Regions from separate parts of the Paenarthrobacter sp. NEAU-H11 genome, predicted to be linked through region 1. Evidence: riboswitches for the same ligand, from Rfam matches in the RefSeq annotation. Region 1 holds a riboswitch; each other region holds the start of a gene.
The links. A riboswitch is a leader RNA that binds a small molecule or an ion and turns the genes downstream of it on or off. The one in region 1 is predicted to bind cyclic di-AMP.
Positions count from the first base shown of each region.

Region 2: it holds a riboswitch for cyclic di-AMP, as region 1 does, so the genes downstream of both, ACQ3DC_RS18010 (hypothetical protein) here and ACQ3DC_RS11660 (LysM peptidoglycan-binding domain-containing protein) in region 1, are expected to answer to the same signal.
Region 3: it holds a riboswitch for cyclic di-AMP, as region 1 does, so the genes downstream of both, ACQ3DC_RS09360 (C40 family peptidase) here and ACQ3DC_RS11660 (LysM peptidoglycan-binding domain-containing protein) in region 1, are expected to answer to the same signal.

Region 1 covers NZ_JBNZGA010000008.1:40,233-47,711, reverse strand. The annotation lists gene ACQ3DC_RS11680 (phenylacetate--CoA ligase family protein) at 15-1,370, shown strand; gene ACQ3DC_RS11675 (hypothetical protein) at 1,590-1,772, shown strand; gene ACQ3DC_RS11670 (ribonuclease Z) at 1,840-2,871, shown strand; gene ACQ3DC_RS11665 (protein adenylyltransferase SelO) at 2,868-4,343, shown strand; gene ACQ3DC_RS11660 (LysM peptidoglycan-binding domain-containing protein) at 4,499-5,332, opposite strand; cyclic di-AMP (ydaO/yuaA leader) riboswitch at 5,336-5,507, opposite strand; gene ACQ3DC_RS11655 (lytic transglycosylase domain-containing protein) at 5,776-7,116, shown strand; gene ACQ3DC_RS11650 (TraR/DksA family transcriptional regulator) at 7,137-7,479, shown strand, end outside.
Region 2 covers NZ_JBNZGA010000017.1:78,226-85,704, forward strand. The annotation lists gene ACQ3DC_RS17985 (hypothetical protein) at 1-33, shown strand, start outside; gene ACQ3DC_RS17990 (SixA phosphatase family protein) at 65-592, opposite strand; gene ACQ3DC_RS17995 (winged helix-turn-helix domain-containing protein) at 669-1,535, opposite strand; gene ACQ3DC_RS18000 (response regulator transcription factor) at 2,194-2,934, shown strand; gene ACQ3DC_RS18005 (HAMP domain-containing sensor histidine kinase) at 2,942-4,468, shown strand; cyclic di-AMP (ydaO/yuaA leader) riboswitch at 4,564-4,724, shown strand; gene ACQ3DC_RS18010 (hypothetical protein) at 4,730-5,425, shown strand; gene ACQ3DC_RS18015 (glyoxalase superfamily protein) at 5,441-5,830, opposite strand; gene upp (uracil phosphoribosyltransferase) at 5,891-6,526, opposite strand; gene ACQ3DC_RS18025 (phosphatase PAP2 family protein) at 6,539-7,321, opposite strand; gene ACQ3DC_RS18030 (nucleoside deaminase) at 7,405-7,479, shown strand, end outside.
Region 3 covers NZ_JBNZGA010000006.1:24,851-32,329, reverse strand. The annotation lists gene mobA (molybdenum cofactor guanylyltransferase) at 1-274, opposite strand, end outside; gene ACQ3DC_RS09370 (HNH endonuclease) at 324-824, opposite strand; gene ACQ3DC_RS09365 (NlpC/P60 family protein) at 1,096-1,863, opposite strand; gene ACQ3DC_RS09360 (C40 family peptidase) at 2,023-2,694, opposite strand; cyclic di-AMP (ydaO/yuaA leader) riboswitch at 2,765-2,946, opposite strand; gene ACQ3DC_RS09355 (M23 family metallopeptidase) at 3,075-3,896, opposite strand; cyclic di-AMP (ydaO/yuaA leader) riboswitch at 3,907-4,124, opposite strand; gene ACQ3DC_RS09350 (metal-dependent transcriptional regulator) at 4,268-4,960, opposite strand; gene serC (phosphoserine transaminase) at 5,241-6,371, shown strand; gene ACQ3DC_RS09340 (DUF3027 domain-containing protein) at 6,437-6,991, opposite strand; gene ACQ3DC_RS09335 (cold-shock protein) at 6,998-7,381, opposite strand.

The DNA of each region.
Region 1 (7,479 bases):
CAAGGCCGGATCGCATGGATGTGCGGCTCATAGCCCGGGTGCTCGTTCTTCGGGCTGCCTTGAAGCGGCGGGACCGCTGGACCCCTGTCCGGATTGCTGCCCACCAGGAACGTGCCCTGCAGAGACTGCGGACGGCCGCCTATGCCGGGTCTGAGTTCTACCGGCGCCGCCATGCAGGGCTCTACGGGGCTCCCCTTGCCCAGTTGCCGCCCGTGACCAAGGCCGACCTCATGGGCCACTTCGACGAGATCCTTACAACGCGCGACCTGAGCCTGGCCGGCCTGGAACAACGTCTCCGGACCCTCGCCGCCGAGGACGGTGATCCCGGCTTGCCGTGGAGGGGGCGCTGGTGGGCTGCGGCGACAGCCGGGACCGCCGGTCCACGCGGAACCTTCGTGTGGAGCCGGCCGGAATGGGCACATGTGCTGGCTTCCTATGCCCGCGCTAATGACTGGGCTGGAATAGCGGCCGGCCTCGGCCGGCCGCTTAAAATGGCGCTGGTAAGCTCGCGCGTCCCCACCCACCAGTCCGCCGTGGTTGGCGCTTCGCTGCGTTCGGGGCTTGTCCCCACGCTCCGGCTGGACGTGACCGCACCCATGCATGAAACAGTGGCGGCGCTGAACGGGTTCCAGCCCCGGGTCCTGGTGGGTTACGCTTCCGCGCTTTTGCCCCTGGCGACCGAACAGCTGGCCGGGCGCCTGAAAATTTCGCCGCAGGCAGTGATGTCGGCCTCGGAGGTGCTCACCCCGCCCGCTGCCCGGGAATTGGAAAGGGCCTGGGGCAGTGCACCGTTCGATGTCTACGCCGCCACTGAGACGGCCGGCATCGCTTCACCGTGCGTCTACCGGAACCGGCATGTCTACGAGGACCTGCTCATTGTCGAACCAGTGGACAAGGAGGGCGTCCCGGTACCGCCCGGGTCAACAGGCGCGAAGCTTTTGGTCACGGTCCTGTTCTCGCGGACATTGCCGCTGATCCGCTATGAGCTGTCGGACAGCGTCACGTTGGGGCAGCGCGGATGCCCCTGTGGCCGCTCGTTCATCCGCATGGAGGATATCGAAGGCAGGTTGGAGGACGTGCTTGAGCTGCCAGGCAGGGCAGGCCTTGTCAGCGTCCACCCCATCGTGTTCCACCACGTCCTGGACCTGCCAGCCGCCGCCGGCTGGCAGGTGGTCCAGGAACGCACGGGACTGCGGGTCCTCGTTGCAGGACTGACGGCGGGAAACACAACAGCAGGCATCCAGGCTTCGGTGGCCGAAGCCCTCGCAGCAGCCGGCGCCGCGGGAACCCCGGTCTCTGTGTCCGTGGTGGACCAGCTGGAGCGGACACCGTTGGGCAAGGCGCCCTTCGTCCGCCGGCTCAGGCCGTGAGCCGTCGGAACGGACCTGGACGCTTCCGGTGAACTGTTCGGCAATGGTGTCCCTTACCGGACGTCGGCCAGCCAGCAGAACGGATCGGGGCTCCTGCGCTGATCGAGCCAAATGCAGGGGGAACTTCTGCTGCTTCCCCTAGTTGCAGCCAAACTACGCTAAAATCATAAGCAGGCTGATGAATATCGGTTGGCAGGATCAACACTGAAGGAGTTTCACATGAACTTGGGAAGCATGATCAGGAATGCCGCTGGACGATTCTCCGGCAGGACCGGGACCCCCGGAACAACGCGCCGGACCGGACTGAATGCCACGGGCCGGGCACCCGGCACGACGGGCCCCGCAGGAGCCCGGACCGGTGGCGTGACCGGCAAAATCATGGGAATGCTCCGGCGGCGCTAAGCCGACCCGGCAACCACAAAAGCAGGTCCCGGACTCCTCCGGAGCCTGCTTTTTGGCACCCACCGCCATGCGCGACCTCACCATCCTCGGTACGGCCTCCCAGGTCCCCACCCGGACCAGGAACCACAATGGCTACCTGCTCCGGTGGGACGGGGAAGGTTTCCTCTTTGACCCGGGCGAGGGAACGCAGCGCCAAATGATCCACGCGGGGATCCCGACGAGCCAGATAACCCGCATTTGCCTCACCCACGTCCACGGAGACCATTGTTTTGGCCTGCCGGGGGTGTTGTCGCGGATGGCCCTGGACGGGGTGGCGCACCCTATCCATCTTCACTACCCGTTATCCGGGGAAGACGTGGTGCGCGCCCTCGTGTCTGTCAGTTCACCGGGAATCGACCTCAGGCTTCGCCCCCACGGCGGAAGCGGGACGGTGGCCGAAGGCCTTGACGTCCGGCCGCTGAAGCACCGCATTGAGACCTACGGCTACCGGCTGGTGGAACCGGACGGCCGCACGCTGCTGCCTGAACGCCTTGCCGCGGCAGGAATATCGGGCCCCGCGATCGGGCGCCTGCAGCATGAAGGCAGCCTTGCGGGCGTCCGCCTCGATGATGTCAGCATTCCGCGGCCCGGCCAGCGCTTCGCTTTCGTAATGGACACGGCGCCCTGCGAGGGCGCCGAGGAGCTGGCCGACGGCGTCGACCTCCTCGTTGCGGAGTCCACCTTCAGCGATGACGACGGCGGGCTGGCGCGCCAGTACCGTCACCTCACCGCCGGGCAGGCAGGGGAACTGGCAGCGGGGGCAGCCGCCCGAACCCTCGTGCTGACGCACTTCTCCTCACGGTACGGCGAGGACGCCGCGCCGCTCGCGGTCCAGGCCAGGGCCCGTGCGGCGGATACTGACGTCATCGCCGCGCAGGACCTGCAACGCGTCCCCATGCCCCGGCGGCGCCGCTGGCCGGGGCATGGCGTCACGGCACCGGAACGGTCCACTGCACCTGAACGGACCGCTCTGCCAGGCCATGCCATTCCTCGAGCCGGGGAGGTCACCGATGAGCTCATCAACGGCCGGACAAGCGACGGCGATAGGGTTAACCCATGACTGCTGCAGCAGAATCAACTGTCGTCTTCGAGGGCCGCTTTGCCCGTGAACTGGCGGAGCTGGCCGTTCCGTGGCAGGCGGAGGAAGCGCCGGAGCCTGAACTCTTGGTCCTTAACGACGCGCTGGCGACCGAGCTGGGGCTGGCACCCGACTACCTGCGGACGCCGGAAGGCGTGCGCCTCCTGCTGGGCAACTACCTCCCCCCGGGTGCGACCCCCGTAGCCCAGGCGTACGCCGGGCACCAGTTCGGTGGCTACTCACCGCTGCTCGGCGACGGCCGCGCGCTGCTGCTGGGCGAAATAGTTGCCGACGGCGGGCGCTTGCGGGATGTGCACCTGAAGGGTTCCGGCCGTACACCTTTCGCCCGCGCGGGCGACGGCCGGGCCGTCATCGGCCCGATGCTGCGGGAGTACCTTGTGAGCGAGGCCATGCACGCCCTGAACATTCCCACCACGCGGGCCCTGGCCGTCGTAGCCACCGGGCGGCCGGTGCGCCGGGACACGATGCTGCCGGGCGCCGTCCTGGCCCGTGTGGCCAGCAGCCACCTCCGCGTGGGCAGCTTCCAATACGCCCGGGCCACGGAGAACATGGACCTGCTGCGCCGGCTGGCGGACCACGCCATCAGCAGGCACTATCCGGCTGCAGCCCGGTCCGAACAGCCCTACCTGGCGCTGTTTGAAGCAGTGGTCGCCGCCCAGGCGGAGCTCGTGGCCAAGTGGATGCTGGTGGGCTTCGTGCACGGGGTCATGAACACGGACAACATGACCATCTCCGGGGAAACCATCGACTACGGGCCCTGCGCATTCATGGACGCGTTTGATCCCGCCGCCGTGTATAGCTCCATCGATGTAGGCGGCCGCTATGCCTACGCGAACCAGCCCGTGGTAGCCGAGTGGAACCTGGCCCGGCTCGCTGAGGCCATGCTGCCGCTCTTCAACGAAGACCAGGAACAGGCTGTCGGCCCCGCGGTGGAGGCCCTAGGCACGTTCCGCGGCCGGTACAGTGATGCCTGGTTCGAGGGCATGAAGGCCAAGCTCGGCGTGCCTGCCGGCCCTGCGGCAGGCCCGGAACGTGACGAAGCCTCGGACCTTGTGGATGGCGTGATCGGCCTGCTGAAGGACGGACCCGTTGACTACACGCAATTCTTCCGGAACCTTGGACAGGCCGCCCGGGGCAACTCCAGGCCTGCCCGCGGCATGGTGCTGGACCTGGGGACTTTCGATGCCTGGGCCGGACGCTGGGCCGCGCTGAAGCCCGACGCCGAACTCATGGACAGCGTGAACCCCGCGTACATCCCCAGGAACCACCTGGTGGAGGAAGCACTGGCCGCTGCCACCGAGGGCGATCTTGACCCGTTTAACCGCCTCCTTGAGGTTGTCCGGTCCCCGTTCCAGGAGCGTCCGGGGCTGGAACGCTACACGGAAGGACCGCCGGAGGACTTCGGCAAATACCGGACCTTCTGCGGCACCTAGCCCTTTGCGGGACCAGGGAAAGCGTGGAAGACCCGCGGCGCAATGAGGCAGGGAACGTGAGACGGAACAGGGGCGGCAGCCGGTAAATCCGGCTGCCGCCCCTGTCTGCTGGATGGGCCTGCCCCGCTGCGAGCGGACTGCCCCGTCGCCGTTGGTTACGCTACGCGGACGAAGGAAGCGCCGCTCAGCCAGCTGATGGAGTGGACTTCGGTGCTGTAACCGTTCACGCCGCCGCTGACAACCTGGCCGTCGCCGGCGTAAACGCCCACGTGGCCGGCCGTGATCACGAGGTCACCGGGAGCGGGGGAACCCACAACAGTGCCGTACTGGAAGAACTGGGTGGGAGCCAGGTCGCCGACGCTCAGGCCAACGGAACGCAGGGCGTTCTCCACCATCGCGGTGCAGTCCTGGCCGACGCCCACCTGGCTGTAAGCCGAGGCGAGAATTGCTGCTCCGGTGCCCGTGCCGGTGCTGGCAGAGGCATAGGACAGGTTCATCCCCGTGTTCGCCGGTGCCGTGGCAGCGGCGGTCTGGACGGGTGCCGGGGCGGGTGCGGCGGCCGGAGCTGCCGGGGCGTAGCCTGCACCCGGGATCTGGATCTGGTCGCCGGGGTAGATAACCGCGGAGATTGAAAGCCCGTTGGCTGCCAGGACATCGCTCAGGGCAACGCCGTAGGCGGACGAGATGGCGCCCAGCGTGTCGCCGGATACAACCGTATGGACGGTTCCGGCCGCGGCGGCGGGGGCTGCAACTGCTGCTGCCGGGGCGGCGGAGGCCTGGATGTTAGTGGTCTCAGTGGTGTCCGGACCTGTCACACCGGCGTGCGCCGGGGCTCCGACGCCGAAGGCAATGCCGGATGCGGCTGCGACGGCGAGCGCCGGACGGCCCAGGGTCCTGGCTTGGGACTTGGCCGAAACAGCCAGTCCTTCCAGGATGATGGAGCGGGCCGGAGTTGCGCGGTGACGGGCGGTGGTGGAAATTTTTGACACAGTTGATCGCCTCTCCCATGCCTGCGGGGTGAGCTGTCGGGTTCGGGCTGGAGATACCCGGCCGGGAGCAACTCCGAAAGGAACGGAGGTGCCAGCGACTTAACCCCAAGGCCTCTTGAGAGGCCGTGGAAACTTGGTTCCCCCGTCCCTGCCAGCTGGATAGCGATGGTTCCCGGTTCAGCGGCAGGGCTCGGCAAGCTGAGGGGAATGTCCCGTCTGGGAGGGACACCTTAAGACCATAACCCGCCCCGGCGCCGATTGTCACGTTTGGGTAACATGCGAGGTTCTCCTCTCGGTTTATGCAAACGAATCGACTCTGGGTCGCGGGCACTGCGCGCACGCTCAGGCTTTCACCGTGGAAAGTCGATGGCTTGTCTCTGCTGTATAACGATGCAGGCCCCTCATCCTTGAAGTGAAGGTTGAAGCCGGTAAGCTTCCGAACTATGTCCCGTTCCGTTCTAAATGCCCGGCACCGCCTGCCCGGAATACTGCTGGCCGCCGCCCTCGCCGGCAGCGTTTGGCTGACTCCGGCCGGCGCGGCCGAGGGCGTTCCGCCTGGTGGCTACCCCTCGTGGGAGGACGTGGAGCGGGCCAAGCTGACCGAGGCCGGCACGGAAAAAGAGATCGGTATGATCGCAGGCCTGTTGGACGGGCTGCAGGCGCAGTCGGAGGCCTTGGGCAACGCGGCGGTGGCGTCAGCCGCTGAGTCTGCAGCGGCTGATGCCGCGTTGGCAGCATCCACTGCCCGAGTGGAGTCGCTGGCGGAACAGGCCGGGACCGCCAAAGCCGAACTCATCCGCCACAGGAAGGACATCGGAGCCCTGGCCGCCCAGTCCTACAAAACGGGCGGTACGAACATGGGGTTCTTCGTGGCCCTTGATGCGATCGGGAACAACAATGTCCACGGGCTCAACGTGGTGCATCTGGTGGGCGGCAAAACGGCGGGCCTTGTGGACAAGGCAGCCGCCGCGGGGAAAGTCACGGCTTCACTGGCCGATCAGGAGAAAGCCGCCCGGGCCGAGCGTGAACGGCTGTCCGGCGAGGCGGCGGAAAAGCTTGCGGCGGCCCGATCGGCCCAGGAAGCCATGGCACGCCAGCTTACGGAAGAACAGCAGCGCAACCGGGAGCTGACCGAGCAGTTGGCGTCCCTGAAGGGCACGACGGCGGCGGTTGAGGGTGAATTCCGGCGTGGACAGGCGGCTCTGGCCGCTTATGAAGCAGCGCAGGAGGCGAAAAGGGCCGCGGCCGGAGAAGAGGCACGACGACGGGCTGCCGCAGCCGCCGCGGCGGCAAAGGCGCAGCCATCTGCTGCTCCCGCCCCCGTGCGTCCGGCTCCTGCCGATCCGGCACCTGAAAATCCTCCGGCCGGCAACCCTGCGCCGGCGGATCCTGCTCCGCCTGTCCCCGCTCCGGCGCCTGCCGCGCCGCCCAGCCCGCCCGCCGTCGTAATTCCCTCTGCTCCTGCGGGTGCGGTCAACGATCCTGCCGGTGCCAAAAGCTACGCCTCGGGCAGGCTGGGGGCCTATGGCTGGGGATCGGACCAGTTCCTCTGCCTTGCCCGGCTTTGGACCAAGGAATCGAACTGGCTGACAACGGCCACCAACCCGTACTCCGGTGCCTACGGCATCCCGCAGGCGCTGCCGCCGGGCAAGTATTCCAGCGCCGGCAGCGATTGGCTGACCAATTACCGGACACAGATCGAGTGGGGCCTTGGCTATATCCGCGAGCGGTACGGTTCCCCCTGCTCGGCCTGGAACCACTCCGTGGCCAGGAATTGGTACTGACACCGCGCTAGGCTTTTCCCATGCCTGATTTCGAAAGATTCCGCGTCCTCCTCGAGGAGGAGCGGAAGCGGAAGGTGGCACTGCTCCCGGCGCTCCGCGCCGACATTGCCTCGGCAAACTCTGCGCGCCAGGATTCGAACGTCGACGACGAACACGATCCCGAGGGTTCCACCATTGCCTTCGAGCTGTCCCAGGCAGCTGCCCTGCTGCAGCAAAGCACCGCCGGCCTTGACCAGGTGGAGGCCGCCCTGGCCCGGATCGCTGCCGGCACGTACGGCATCTGTGCGGTTTGTGGAGAACCTATCGCGGAGGGAAGGCTGGAGGCCAGGCCGTGGACACCGTTCTGCATCCGGCACGCAGCCG
Region 2 (7,479 bases), on a different contig from region 1:
AAAACGGGGGCCAAAACCACGCCGCGCCGGTGACTCCTGCCGGCCCGGCAGGATGGGCGCCAGGTTAGTGGGCCCGGGGAACCTTGAACTTGGTGATGCGAGCGTCCTGTCCGTCCAGTTCGGCCCAGGATTTCTCCGTCTCCAGGACGGTGAGGGCGTTGGTGGGGTACCGGGTGGCAGCGTCCATGTAGGCATGGTGGTCGGAATCCCGCGAGGCGAGGTGCATTGCCAGGTCCTGGACCCCCGGCAGGTGTGAAATCACCATCAACGTGGTCACGGTGTCCGGAACGTGGTTGATGACCGTCAGCATCCGAAGTGCTGAGGCAGCGTACAGCCCGTCCTCAAGCTTGGGGGTGGGCGCTTTGTCCCCCAGCTCCGAGCACACCCAGGTGCAGGTCTGCCTGGTCCGCAGGGCACTGGAGCAGAGGATGAAGTCCGGGACGATGTTGTGCTTGAGCAGCCAGCGGCCGGCCAGGGGCGCCTCCCGGTGGCCGCGCTCCTCCAGCGGACGCTCGTGGTCGGCCACCCCGCCCGGCCAGTCGGCCTTGGCATGGCGCATGATCACAAGCCGTCGAAGATGGTGCCCACTCATGGCCCTAGCCTATAGCCCGCCGCCCAAGCCAGGCACGGAGGGCACATACGCAGAGAGCGCGCCCTTGAGGTTAGTGCTAGATCGAGTATTCAGGAGCGGCCCAGACAACCACTTCGGGGTGCTCGTAGAACCGGTATCCCTGGCCGCGGACGGTGCGCACGGTGTTGGCGAGGCGGCCCAGCTTGGAGCGCAGCCGGCGGATGTGGACGTCGATGGTGCGCTCGTTGGGGACCTCTTCGGCGTTGCGCCAGAGGCCTTCCAGGAGCTCATCGCGGCCCACGGTGCGGGTTCCGTTCTCCACAAGGTAGTTCAGGAGCTCGAACTCCTTGAACGTCAGGTTGAGGGACTCGCCGTCCAGGTGGACTTCGCGGCGGGCGAGGTCGATCAGGACACCGGACGGGCGCGGCTCCTGGGCCTGCGCGGGACGCGCGGCGTCAGTGCGCGGGCGGGCGTTGACGGTGGGGTCACCGAACGTGGAACGGACGACGTCGAGCGCGGAACCGGGAGTGCCTGCGGGGGCCACGGCGACGGCTGCGTAGCTTTCGGCCCCGGACACCAGGGACTGGGCGTAGGCGCGGATTTCCTGGGCCAGCTTGGCGATGGAGGTCCCGGCGGCCGCCGCGGTTTCCTCGTCGATGCCCATGTAGAGCACGAATCCGCGGGCGACGTTGTCATTGGCGACAGGCCGGACAGCAGCCGGACCGGCCACTACGGGAGTGGGGGCCGTCATCGGTGCCGCCTCGGCAGGCTGGACGGCACGGAGCTGCCCGTAGGAATTGGGGTTATAGCCCTGGGGCGCGTAGCCCTGGGCGGGAAAGTTGCTTCCGGAAGCAGAGGGAGCAAGGGCAGGGCGGGGGCCGAAGCCGGGGCGGAGGCCGGTCTGCTGGCCCGCCTTGGCGGCGTTACGGACAGAGATGTGGACGTATCCGGATGCAACTGACATAAGTGCTTACCTCAATGTGAATGGCCGTCATCACGGCCCGAATGCTGGGTTTCCCCACATTGCGAACTGGGGAGGGGCGCCCGACGCTGGGCTGGGGGCGAATGCCTAAGAACTTCGGAGGGTGGGAAGGTCAGGCGTGCATTCGACAACAGCGCATGTCGGCAGCAGCGGATGTGCTGGGCCAATATTCTGCGTCTGCAGGTGCTGTTGAGTTCTTGTTCACATTGGAAGTGTGCAGCGTAACAATGCCAACTTGCAAGTAACAATGGACGCGATCGTCCGCATAATGAGACGAACTGGGCTAATGTGCCGCAAATCACGATTCTGGCGGAGCCATAAAAATAACGCTTGTTATCCCTTGGAGGCGTCCGATTCCGCCCCTAGGCAGAATTTTGTTCGACAGCATGGTGCTTCCGGTCGAAAATATTCAAGACTGGGACTGATAGGGAAATCCCACTCACCGCCTTGTTGGCGTGTCCAGCCGCCCGCGTTTTCGGACAAGAAATTTTCCCGGAAAACTGCCGCGCGACGGCAATCCCGCAGCAGCGGCCACGCAGGAGCACCGCATTTCCGGCATCCAGCTCGCTAGGCTGGGATTCACAGCTTGGTCACAGGAATGCCATAGCCGGGCTTAAACCAATAATCGGAAAGTTGTCCCATGGCCACGTCGCACTCCATGACAAACAACCTCCCCAAACTCACCCATCCGGACGGCTCCCCCATCAGGGCCCTCGTCGTGGATGACGAACCCAGCCTCTCTGAACTCATGAGCATGGGGCTGCGCATGGCGGGCTGGTCCGTGGCAGTAGCTGCCGACGGCCCGGAAGCGGTGAAGCTGGCCAAGGACTTCCGCCCCGACGTCCTGGTCCTGGATGTCATGATTCCAGGGTTCGACGGCGTCGAGGTCCTGAACAGGATCCGCGCTTTCGCACCCGAGGTTCCCGCGCTTTTCCTGACCGCCAAAGACGCGGTCCAGGACAGGATCGTGGGCCTCGCTGCCGGCGGCGACGACTATGTGACCAAACCCTTCAGCATGGAGGAAGTCCTGCTGCGGCTGCACCGGCTGGTCCAGCGCTCCGGAGTTGCCGCCATGGACACTGCGGAACTGGTAGTGGGAGACCTTGTGCTCAACGTCGACACCCGGGAGGTGACCCGCGCGGGCGAGGAGCTCCAGCTGACGGCCACCCAGTTCGAGCTGCTGCGCTACCTCATGGAGAACCCAAAGCGCGTCATCAGCAAGGCCCAGATCCTGGACCGGGTGTGGAACTACGACTTCGGCGGGCAGGCAAACATCGTGGAACTCTACATCTCCTACCTGCGCAAGAAAGTGGACGCCGTGCACCCGCCCATGATCCACACCGTGCGGGGCGCCGGGTACGTCATCAAGCCGGCGGAGTAGGCGCGCCATGACCTCCGTGCACACCGCGGAGCCGCAGCCCCGGCGCTGGCTCAAACCCGCCACCTGGCACTTGCGCACACGCCTTATCCTGCTGGCCATGGCGCTGTTGATCGCCATCTGCGGTGCGGTGGGCGTAGCCAGCTACGCCTCGATGGACTCCTTCCTCACCCGCCAGCTGGACGAGCAGCTGAGCCAGGCCGCAGCCCGCTCCAACGATCCCGGCCGGCCTCCCTCCGGCGGCTTCAACGGCAGGGACCCCCTGGATTCCCGCGGACAAAGCGTGGGAACACTGAACGCCCGCATCCTCAACGGCCAGGTCAACAGCGCCGGCTTCCTGGCCCCGGACACTACGCGCTCTGCGCTGTCCTCCGAGGACAAGCAGGTCCTGCTCGCACTGGCCACCGATGCCCGGCCCGTTGACCGCACGCTCTCAAACGGTGACTACCGGCTGATTGCGGTCAAGACCAGTTTCGGTGACGTCCTGGTCACAGGGCTCCCCCTGGCCGCCAAGGAGAGCACGCTGACGTCCCTGGTGTGGACCTTCGTGTTCGTCTCGCTGGGCGGGTTGCTCCTGATCGGGCTGGTGGGCACGGTCCTGATCCGCCGCACCATGAAGCCCCTTGAACAGCTCTCCGAGGTGGCCACCCGGGTTTCGCAGCTGCCCCTGGACGCCGGCGAGGTGGCACTTGCCGTTCGCGTCCCGCCGTCGAACTCCAACCCTGGAACTGAGGTGGGCAGCGTGGGGCACGCGCTGAACCTCATGCTGGACAACGTTGCGAATGCGCTGCAGGCGCGGCAGAAGAGCGAGACCAAGGTCCGGCAGTTCGTGGCTGACGCCTCCCATGAGCTGCGCACGCCGCTGACCGCCATCCGCGGCTACACCGAACTGATGAGAATGACGGAAAACTTCACTCCGGACGGGGAGAAGTCGCTGGCACGGGTGCAAAGCCAGTCGGAACGGATGACCGCTTTGGTGGAGGATCTCCTACTGCTCGCGCGGCTCGACGAGGGCCAGCCGCTGAAGCTTGCCGAGGTGGACCTGACCCAGCTGGTGGTGGAAGGCGTCAGCGATGAGAAGGTCATGGCGCCAGGGCACACCTGGCGGCTGGAGCTCCCCGACGAGCCGGTGGTGGTGAACGGGGATCCGTCCCAGCTGCGGCAGGTGCTGATGAACCTGCTCTCCAACGCCCGCAAGCACACCCCTCCGGGAACCACGGTGGTAACGGGGGTGGAGAAAACGCCGGAGGGCGCCGCAGTGGTGACCGTAACGGACGACGGCGGCGGCATACCGCCGGAGTTCGTGGACCAGGTCTTCGCCCGGTTTGCCCGCGCAGACGCGGCACGTGCGGGGACCAGCGCGCCCGGCGCGTCCGCCGCTGAAGGAACCAGCGGTTTGGGCTTGTCCATCGTCGAGTCCATTGTTGAGGCCCACGGCGGACGGGTAACGGTGACGTCGCAACCCGGCCGCACGCAGTTCGCCCTGCGGCTACCCCTCATGCGGGGAATGGCACAAGGCGGCGCGCCGTCATCGTGACCTCCGTTACCAAAATGTGACTTATGCGCTGAACTCCTGTACCGTCGAATGGGTGCGGTCCCCGTTCGGGCCGCATATCCCGGGTTGACGCCAAGCTCTGCCACTTCCCGGATTCCTCTTGAACAACGGCAGAGGCGGGGGACCCACCGTCCCGGGCACTGACTGCCCTTGGGGTTAAGCCTGCACGTGTTTTTTCCGTGCGGCCGGATGCCCTCATCCGAACCCGACAGCTAACTCCGCAGGTGTGAGAGGCGATCTATTATGTCCAAGTTCCTTGTAAAACCACGCCCGAATTCAGGCACGGATGCACGCTCCACGCGTGCAGCAGGCAAATTCCCCTCCGTCGGCCGGCGCGCCGGACTGCTGGCAGCATCCTGCGCCCTCCTTGTTGGAGTTGGCGCTGCGGGCCAGGCCACCGACACGGGTGCCCGCGTGGCAGCCACCGGGGCGCAGGCTTCGGAGTCCCATTCCAAGCTGAGCATGGAGCAGAGCGAAATCCGGGCCAACCCTGCGCCTGAGCCCGCAGCCGAGCAGATCAACGTTGTCCCGCAGGCAGCCGAACCTGCTCCCGTTGCCGAGCCCGCACCGGCTCCGGCGCCGGAACCCGCTCCGGCCCCGGCACCCGAGCCCGCACCCGTCGTCGCGGTTAATGATCCCGCAGGCGCCCAGGCGTACGCCGCAGGCCAGCTGGCTTCCTATGGCTGGGCTCCGGACCAGATGCAGTGCCTGCAGACCCTCTGGACCAAGGAATCGGACTGGACCACCACGGCCACCAACCCGAGCAGCGGCGCCTACGGCATCGTCCAGTCCCTGCCGGCTGAGAAGATGGCCAGCGCCGGAGCCGACTACCTCACCAACTACCGCACGCAGATTAACTGGGGCCTGAACTACATCCAGGAGCGCTACCAGTCGCCGTGTGGTGCACTGAACTTCCACTTGTCGAACAACTGGTACTAGGCGGGATGCAGTAACCTACTTCTGCTGCTCCCCCGCGTCCCGGCCGGGGATGTACTGGACGGCCCACCGGTTCCCGTCCGGATCAGCGAAGTACACAAAATGGCCCCAGTCCTGTACGTCCACTTCGCTCACGTCCACCCCGTTGCCCTTCAGGTGCTCGTAGGCAGCCTGGATGTCGCTGACCACGAGCTGGAGGTTGGAGCCGGTACCCGGAGGCGCGTCCGTGAGCCCTTCCCCGATGCAGATGGAGCAGGCTGAGCCGGGAGGGGTCAGCTGGACAAAGCGGATGGATTCCGTGGGCCGCTGATCGAAATCGGCATTGAACCCCACCTTGTTGACGTAGAAATCCTTGGCCCGGTCCACGTCGGACACAGGGACAAACACCAGTTCCAGTTTCCAGTCCATCCGCACAGGCTAGCCCTGCGGCCGGGAACAGGAAAGGCCTGGCTTTAGCCTGCGATGTCCTTAGCCTGCGATGCCGTACAGCCGGTCGCCTGCGTCGCCGAGGCCGGGAACGATGTAGGACTTCTCGTTGAGCCTTTCGTCGATGGAGGCCAGCACGATGGTGACGTTGGCGCCGGAGAGTTCTTCCTCCAGCTTCGCCAGTCCCTCCGGAGCGGCAAGCAGGCAGATGCAGGTGACATCAGAGGCGCCGCGCTTGAACAGGAACTTGATGGCTTCGCGCAGCGTCCCGCCGGTGGCCAGCATGGGGTCCAGAACGAAGATCTGCCGGTCGGTAAGGTCCTCAGGCAGGCGCTCGGCGTACGTGATGATGTCCAGGGTTTCCTCGTCACGGGCCATGCCGAGGAAGCCCACTTCAGCTGTGGGGACGAGCTTGGTCATGCCCTCGAGCATTCCAAGGCCCGCGCGCAGGATGGGCACCACCAGCGGGGTGGGCTTGGTGAACGCCGTGCCCACGGTGGTGCTGACGGGCGTTTCGATGGTGACGGGCTCGGTGCGGACCTCGCGCGTTGCCTCGTAGGCGAGGAGCGTCACCAGCTCCTCCGTCAGCTGCCGGAAGACCGGGGACGGAGTGTTTTTGTCGCGGAGGACAGTGAGCTTATGGGCGACCAGCGGGTGGTCCACAACGAGAGTGCGCATTGGTCAAAACTATCACCCGGCCGCCGGCCCCCTCCCCGGCCGTTCGCCGCTGGCCTCCGGCTCCCCGGTGTGGTCCTCGCGGAGGACGGGGTGTTCAAACGTGGGCGCAGGGCCCGCGTGCTCGCGGCGGCGTATCAGGTGGAACAGCCGGTGGGCGAGGATCACCATGGACACCCACGCAAGGCCAAGGAACCAGCCGGCCATCACATCGGTCAACCAATGGTGTCCCAGGAAAACCCTGCTCAGGCCCATGGCGATGATGAAGATGGCTCCGGCCGTTATCGCGGCGATCCTAGCCCACAGGATTTGGAACTGGAGGCACATCAGATAGACCAGGACGCCTATCACCACTGTTGTGTTCAGCGTGTGTCCGCTGGGGAAGGACGGTGTGGTTTCATAGGGGGGCACCGCCTCCGAATGGTCCGGGCGGGTCCTGCCGACCAGTCGCTTGCCGAGGGTGGTTGCAGTTGTGGAAACGAGGGCAGCGCCGCCCACCAGGACGATGGGCCGCCACGTCCTGCTCAGTAATGTCAGCCACGCGGTGAGGATGCTGGCGAGAATGGGCATGCCGATCCCCCCGCCCACGTTGGTAAAGCCGGTGGCGAAGGCGTCCACCTCGGGATTCCGCAGCGACTGGGAGTATTCCAGCGCGGGAATATCCAGGCTGGCCAGCCCCTCCTCGTCCACTACATTCGCGTATACCTCCGCACCGAGCAGGGCCAAGGTGACCACCAGTGTTCCGCCGATGATCAGGGTCAGCCACAAGGCGGCATAGGGCTTGATCCACTTGTCCATGCGGTCTCGGACGGTGCTCACTGTGCCTCCCGGCGTCTGGGGCGTCACGGGCTCGGGTTATCCCACGAAACTATCATTGAGCCATGGTCTCCGCAGATAAAAAACACGACGCGTGGATGGGCCTTGCCCTGGCCGAGGCCCGCCGCGCCCTTGCTACG
Region 3 (7,479 bases), on a different contig from region 1:
GTCCGTCCCGGGCCAAGGCGTCAAGTCCGGCGGAGATGGCAGCTGCCGGCCCCGCGAACTCCGGCTCTTCCCGGCAGAAAAGCACCCCGGGGACAGAATGTCCGGCGTCCGGGCCCACCACCGCCGTCCGCGCAGCATCCGCTGCAGCGGCCAGGGCGCGCTGGAGGAGGGTGTCATGATGGAAAACCAAGCCCTGTTTCGGCACCCCGCCCAACCGGGAAGACCGGCCGCCGGCCAGGATCACTGCATTGAAGTCCAGCCGCTTCTGTTCCATGCCCCCAGCCTAGCCATCGGCGGCGCTGCGGGCGTGCCGAAGGTTCCGGTCAGGCGGCCCGCTCCGGCAGAAGGAACGGATCCCAGGCTGGAGTGGGCTTCTCAAGTTCCTTGATCTGCCAGATGGTTCCATGCGGTGGCTCCGGGACGAAACGCAGTTTCCAGCCCATTTCCGCCGGCGTATGGTCGCCCTTGACGTTGTTGCAGCGCAGGCAGGCCGCCACCAGGTTCTCCCAGGAGTCCTCGCCGCCCCGGGACTTGGGGTGGACGTGGTCGATGGTGTGGGCCGCTTTACCGCAGTACGCGCATCTGTGGCCGTCGCGCCTGAGCACTCCGCGGCGGCTGACAGCAGTGGCCTGGTTGTACCTCGGCCGGATGTAACGGTTCAGGAGAATCACCGAGGGACGGCCCAGGATTTCCTGCGGTCCCACCACGGGATCATCGCCTTCGGCAACCACGCTGGCCTTGCCCGTGAGCACAAGCACCAGCGCCCGGCGGAAAGTGATCACCGCCAGGGGCTCATACCCAGCATTCAGAACGAGAGTGCGCATGCACGTACCTCTTCACGGCCGCACCCGTCCAGGGGCACGAGGGCCGGCTGCCCTCGGCATGTCCGGGCTATGGATCGACACCACAAGAGTAAACATAGAAGCGCGCGATCGGCTAATCGCCCTTTCCCTGAACGGTCGTGTCGATCCAGTCAGGCGGCGCATACTGAACGGCTGGAGCAGCCGGCAGTTAACCCGCAGTTAAAAGGAAAGAACCCTTGCCGTGAGGGCAAGGGTTCTTTTGAGTCCTGGCTGGACCGCCGGAACTGGCGGGTCAGTTCACTCGGATGAACACGGGGCCGGAGCCGACGTTGGCGCTGAAGACCACCGTCTGGTTTCCGTTGTAGCCACCGTGGACGGCCTGGCCGTTGCCTGCGTAGACAGCGATGTGTGCCATGCCGGCACCGCCGTCAGCGTAGTAGATCAGGTCGCCGGGCTGCGCCTCGGCAGCGCTGACGGTGCGACCCAGGGAGAGGTAGCCTGCAGGCCAGTCGTGGAAGTTGATCCCCACTGCTGCCAGGGAGTTCGTGACCAGCATGGTGCAGTCCTGCATAACACCCAGCTGGGCGTATGCAGCCGACAGGATGGCTGCACCCTTGCCGCTGGCGGAAGCAGTGGGAGCGGCGGCAGGGGCCGAGGCCGTGGAAACCTTGGCGGTGACCTTGGGAGCAGCAGGCTGGGCGACGGGGGCCGGCTCGGCCTCCTGGACCTCGACAGGTGCGGGTTCTTCGATAACCGGGGCCGGCGTGGTGGTGACGGCGGGCTTTTCGAAGGTGATGTTGATCGTGGAGGCCGCGGAGATGGGGGCTTCGACGGCGGATTCAACTTCCAGGGTGGAAGCCGGAGCGGAGTCGCGCTGGACGTTGGAGTCGGCAGCGTTCGCCGCGATGCCGCTGGTCAGTACCAGGCCGGAAGCGGCGGCGATGACAGCGGCCTGGCGGCCTACGCCGCCGGCGTTCTCGCCGACAGCCTTGGCGATGATGGCGATTGAGCTGGTTTTGGTGACCTCGGCGCGATGCCGTGCGGTAGCACGAGTAGTCATCAGTTCTCTCTTTCGTTTTCCTCAGGCCGTTGTGGGCACCAAGGGATGTGGACGCGCCGGCATCTTGGGGGTACGCCGGCACGCCCCGAACGGGGATGTGGTGTTAGCGGAAAGCGTGGTGGAGCAAAGAAATAGTTCTTGGACCCGAGGGTCCAAGAACTATTTGCTGATGGTGAAGAACGAAGAGGTGCCGGTGGCGGCTACGGCGTGGAGCAGCGTGCCCTGGGAGGGGTTGAGCGCGCTGACCATCATGCCGTTGCCGACGTAGATGCCGACGTGCGCTCCGCCGTTCTGCATGACCAGGTCGCCGGGCTGCGGGGTGGAGGTGGGGGTCATGGCAGTCCAGGCGTTGACGCGGGGGATGCTGATGCCGGCCTGGGCGTAAACCCACTGGGTGAAGCCGGAGCAGTCCCATCCGGTGACCGGGCTGGTGCCGCCCCAGACGTAGGGGCTGCCAATGCCCGTGTAGGCGATGGCAGCAATGCCTGAGGTGGAAGCGGAAGAGACAGTCTTGGCCAGCTTGTCCGCTGCAGACTCCGAACTCGACGCTGCGCCCGTTTCCGTGGCGGTGGACTGTGGGCGCACCCGCTCCGGCTTCGGGGCGGCAGTGGTCTTGACCACGGGCCGCTCGAACGACACGGTGGCCGTGGGGGCTGCGGTGACTGCCAGGGCAGCCTGCGCGGAGCCGGACTCGGTGGAAGCGGAAACACCAGCGGTGGTGTCCGCTGCGTTGGCGGGCAGGCCCATGCTGAGGATAAGACCGGAAGCTGCGGCGATAACGGCAGCCTGGCGACCTACTGTCCCGGCATTGGCACTAACAGCCTTGGACATAGTGTCCAAGGGGTTGGTACGAACCGTTTGCGCACGGTGGCGCGCAGAATTATTGCGTGAAGACACGAAGGTAGCCTCTCCCAATGCCTGCGAGGTGAGCTGTCGGATTCGGATGGGAGTCACCCGGCCGCGCTGCTTCCAAGGAAGTTTTGCGACTTAACCCCAAGGTCTTAGCCAAAGCCAAGACCAAAATTGGTTCCCCCGCCCCTGCCAGACGATGAAATGCGAACGGACCTTGAGCGGTGGCAGAGTTAGGCAATCCGCACAAGAGCGTCAACTTCGGAAAAGTTGACGCGAGTTAGACGGTACAGCAGTTTTGAGTGAATGTCACATTCAGGTCACGGCAAGTCACGATCATCTGATAGTTCACCGTCACTTGACTACAGCCAGCCAGTCGGATCGACCACTTCGCCGTTGACCTGCACCTCGAAGTGGAGGTGGCAGCCCGTGGAGGCGCCCGTGGTCCCGCTAAGGGCAATTACGTCCCCGCGCGAGACGGTCTGCCCCTCCCTCACGCTGAAGGAGGAGAGGTGGTTGTACGTGGTTTCCAGGCCGTTGCCGTGGTCCACCACAACGCGGTTTCCGCCGCCGAACTGGTGCCAGCCCACGAAGGTCACGGTACCGGTGGCGGCAGCGAAGACCGACGTACCGCACTGGGCCACATAGTCCTGGCCGCGGTGGAAGTCGCCTGAGCCACCGGTGATCGGGCTGACGCGGTAGCCGAAGGGGGACGCTGTGGTCAGCGTGGCCAGTGGAGCGCCGAGGCTTCCTGCCGAGGCAGCACGTGACACCGAGCCGGCGGACTGGGCACTGAGAAGCTGCTTGAGCTTGCCGTCCGGATCCGCCTGGGTGACCACGGCGGAACGGCTGAAATCGATCTGGGCACCGGCCTCGGCTGAGATCTGCGGCTGCGGCGTGACGGCTGAGGCTGCCATCGGAGTAACACCGGGAGCGTCGGTGGCCATCACGGGGCTGGTGGCCGGCACCGTCACGGTCAGCACCAGGCCTGTGGCTGCGAGTGCGATTCCGGCCTTCTGGCCGATTCCGCTCGCAGCAGCGAACTCGGTGACTTGGCGGAAGGGACCACGACGGCGGCGCGCATCACGGTGGGGATCGCGGGGGCGTTCCGTGGTGATGACTTCAACAACCCGCGGCGTCGAAGCGGGCACCGCTGCGCGGCGGCGTCCCCTGGGGGTCTGCATGGACAAGAAGGGTTCCTCTCTGGAAAGCCTGCGAAGTTAGCTGTCGGATTCGGGTCAGAGAGTTCAAAGACCCGGTCCGCCGTAAGCAAGCTTCGGCACAGAGGTATCCACGGAGGATCCTTCACTGGAAGAGGCTTGCTGCTGACGGACTTCACCCCAAGGCAGTCCCCCGGCTGCCGTTTGTGGTTCCCCCGCCTCTGCCAGTAATGACTCGTGCACCTGATCCGCTGGCAGAGCTCGGCTCCAGATCAGGTAACGCTTTAGTATCAACGCTTGGGTTTAACTATAGGGGCAAAAGTCCCAAAGTAACAATTCCGTTATCTTTGCGTAACCGGCACCCGTTGGGGTAGCCGGGAGGCCTCCAGCGGTCCCTAGCGTACGGCCACGAAGACGTGCGCCGCGACTTCCGGCGGCAGCTCCAGGGCCCCTTCGATGCCCGGGACGCGGACCGAAATGTACTCCCCCACCCGCTCCAGCGAGACCGAGGCACCGGGCCGGATTCCGCCTTCATCAAGCTGGACCAACAACTCGGGTTCCACCTGGATCGGCTCTGCCAGGCGGCTGACTGTCACCTCAGACGTCGGGCCGTAGGTCTTCATGGCCTCAAGCAGGCTGACCGCCGCGTCCGCAGCGGCCTGCGCCTCGCCCCCGAGGGCCGCCAATCCCGGGATGGGATTGCCATACGGGGACTCAGTGGGATGGTTCAGCATTTCGTAAATGCGCCGTTCCACCCGTTCGCTCATGACGTGCTCCCAGCGGCAGGCTTCGTCATGGACGTAGGCCCAGTCCAGCCCGATGACATCGGCCAGGAGCCGCTCCGCCAACCTGTGCTTCCGCATGACTTCGGTGGCGCGCTTCCGGCCCACCTCCGTGAGTTCAAGGTGCCGATCTCCGGAGACAACCACCAGGCCGTCCCGTTCCATCCTGCCGATGGTCTGCGACACAGTGGGCCCGGAGTGGCGCAGCCGCTCCGCGATCCGGGCCCGGAGGGCAACGATGTTTTCTTCCTCAAGCTCCAAGATGGTCCGAAGGTACATCTCCGTAGTGTCGATCAGATCCGTCATCCAGCTCAGCTCCTCGAGCGCAGTACCTTGCGTTGTCCCACCGTACCGCCTTCACATGCAGCGTGGTCCGTTGGAAAGCTTAGCCTATTTTGAGTTTGTCCGAATAGTTGACGGCGCGGGCAGGGGCCCTGTCTCAATGTCTGGACTATGACGGCCCCGGTTCCCGCTGAAACAGCTGTTCAGGCAGAATGAGGGAGGGCCCGAGTCACAGTCGCCGCGACTGCCTGGCACCCACATCCGTCCGGACCAACACCCCGTCCACGCCGAAATTGGAGCACCTGTGAGCGAAACCAGCATCACTATTCCCGCCGACCTCCTGCCCAAGGACGGGCGGTTCGGCGCCGGTCCCTCCAAAGTCCGGCAGGAGCAGATCGATGCCTTGTCCGCCGCATCGAAGACCATCCTGGGAACGTCCCACCGGCAGGCACCGGTCAAGAACCTGGTGGGGTCCGTACGCGAAGGCCTGAGCCAGTTCTTCCGTGCCCCGGAAGGCTATGAGGTGGTGCTGGGCGTGGGCGGTTCCACGGCGTTCTGGGACGTCGCCAGCTTCGGCCTGGTGGAGAAGAAAGCGCAGCACCTCTCATTCGGTGAATTCGGCTCGAAATTCGCGGCAGCCACCAACAAGGCTCCTTTCCTGGATGCCTCCTCCATCGTCAAATCCGAGCCGGGAACCCGCCCTGCTGCGCAGGCTGAGGCGGGCGTTGATGCCTATGCCTGGCCGCAGAACGAGACGTCCACTGGCGTGTCCGCCCCCGTGAAGCGCGTGGCAGGCGCGGATGAGGGCTCACTGGTCCTTATTGACGCGACGTCGGCAGCCGGCGGCCTGGACGTCGACGTGGCGGAGAGCGACGTCTACTACTTCGCCCCGCAGAAAAACTTTGCCTCCGACGGCGGGCTGTGGCTTGGCCTGTTCTCGCCGGCTGCACTGGAGCGCGCGGCCCGGATCAAGTCCACCAGCCGCTGGATCCCGGACTTCCTGGACCTCCAGACGGCCATTGACAACTCCCGCCTGAACCAGACCTACAACACGCCGTCGCTGTCCACCCTGGTGACCCTGGACGCCCAGGTGCAGTGGCTGAACGCGAACGGCGGGCTTGACTTCGCTTCGGCGCGGACTGCAGATTCTGCCGGACGCATCTACAGCTGGGCGGAGTCCTCCGAATTCGCCACGCCGTTCGTCGCCAACCCGGACGAGCGCTCCAACGTAATCGCCACGATTGACTTCGACGATTCAGTGGACGCGACCGTGGTGGCCAAGGTCCTGCGGGCCAACGGCATCGTGGACACCGAGCCGTACCGGAAGCTGGGCCGCAACCAGCTGCGCATCGCCACGTTTGTGGCCATCGAGCCGTCCGACGTCTCTGCCCTGCTGGCGAGCATCGACTACGTGGTGGGCGAACTGCGCAAGTAGGCCGGCAGCCTTAACGTACGACGGCGCCGCCCGGGATCATCCCGGACGGCGCCGTTCGTGTGTGGTCAGGAAGTCCTTGCTTCGTCGCCGGGCTGTCCACCGTCCCCGGGCTTTTCCTCCCCGGATTCCGGGCCCTGTTCCGGCTCCTGGGCCGGCACCTGATCCGGCTCCTGCTCGTCCTCGGGTCTGACACGTTCCGCCCACGGCACCCATTCCGGGGCAAGGATCGAATCCTCCGACGGCAGCAGGCCGAGTTCGTTGACGGTGACGACCTTGGAGCGGGAGTTACGGGTGAGCACCGCGTACCACTGCCAGCCCAGGTAACCGGCCAGCTTCGATTCAAACAGATGGGTCACCAGGCGGTCGCCTTCGCTCTTGGCCGCAAGGTGTTGGCCGATCGTAGCCGGTGCCGTGATGCCCTCGATGGCGGTGCGGGCGGTGTCCACGGCTGCAGCCAGGAAGGCATCAGGCTTGCCTGTCCGCCACACCGGAACTCCCGCGCGGCGCTTGGACATGGCCTTGGCCCCCGCAGCCGCAGGGTTGGCAGCGGCAGCAGCCCCCGCCGTCGGACCGTCCTGGTCCTGGGCGGCGGCCACCGGCTGTTCAGCTTCCGGGTTCATCGGCGCCTAAACGTCCAGCTCGTCGGCAACCTTACGCAGGGCAGCGGCGATGGCCTTGCCCTTGTTGCCTTCCGGATACTTGCCTGCGGAGAGGGTTCCGGAGAGATTGTCCAGCACGGTCACCAAGTCCTGGACCAGCGGGGCGAGTTCCTTGGCGTTGGGCCGTTTGGCTTTGGCGATCGAGGGCGTCTTGTCCAGGACGCGCAGTCCCAGGGCCTGGGCGCCCTTGCGTCCGTCGGCTACCCCGAATTCAACCCGGGTGCCTGCCTTGAGCTCTGTTACGCCTTCGGGCAGCGACGATTTGGGCAGGAATACCTCCTGGCCGTCTTCGCCTGCGAGGAACCCGAAGCCCTTGTCCTTGTCATACCACTTGACCTTGCCGGTAGGCACGTAATCAACCTTCTTCGTTCTGACGTCTTCTGACACGGCCAGCCGTCACCGCATCCGCACTGCAATGCGGGTTCAAGGTATGGCGGCTGCGGACCGTG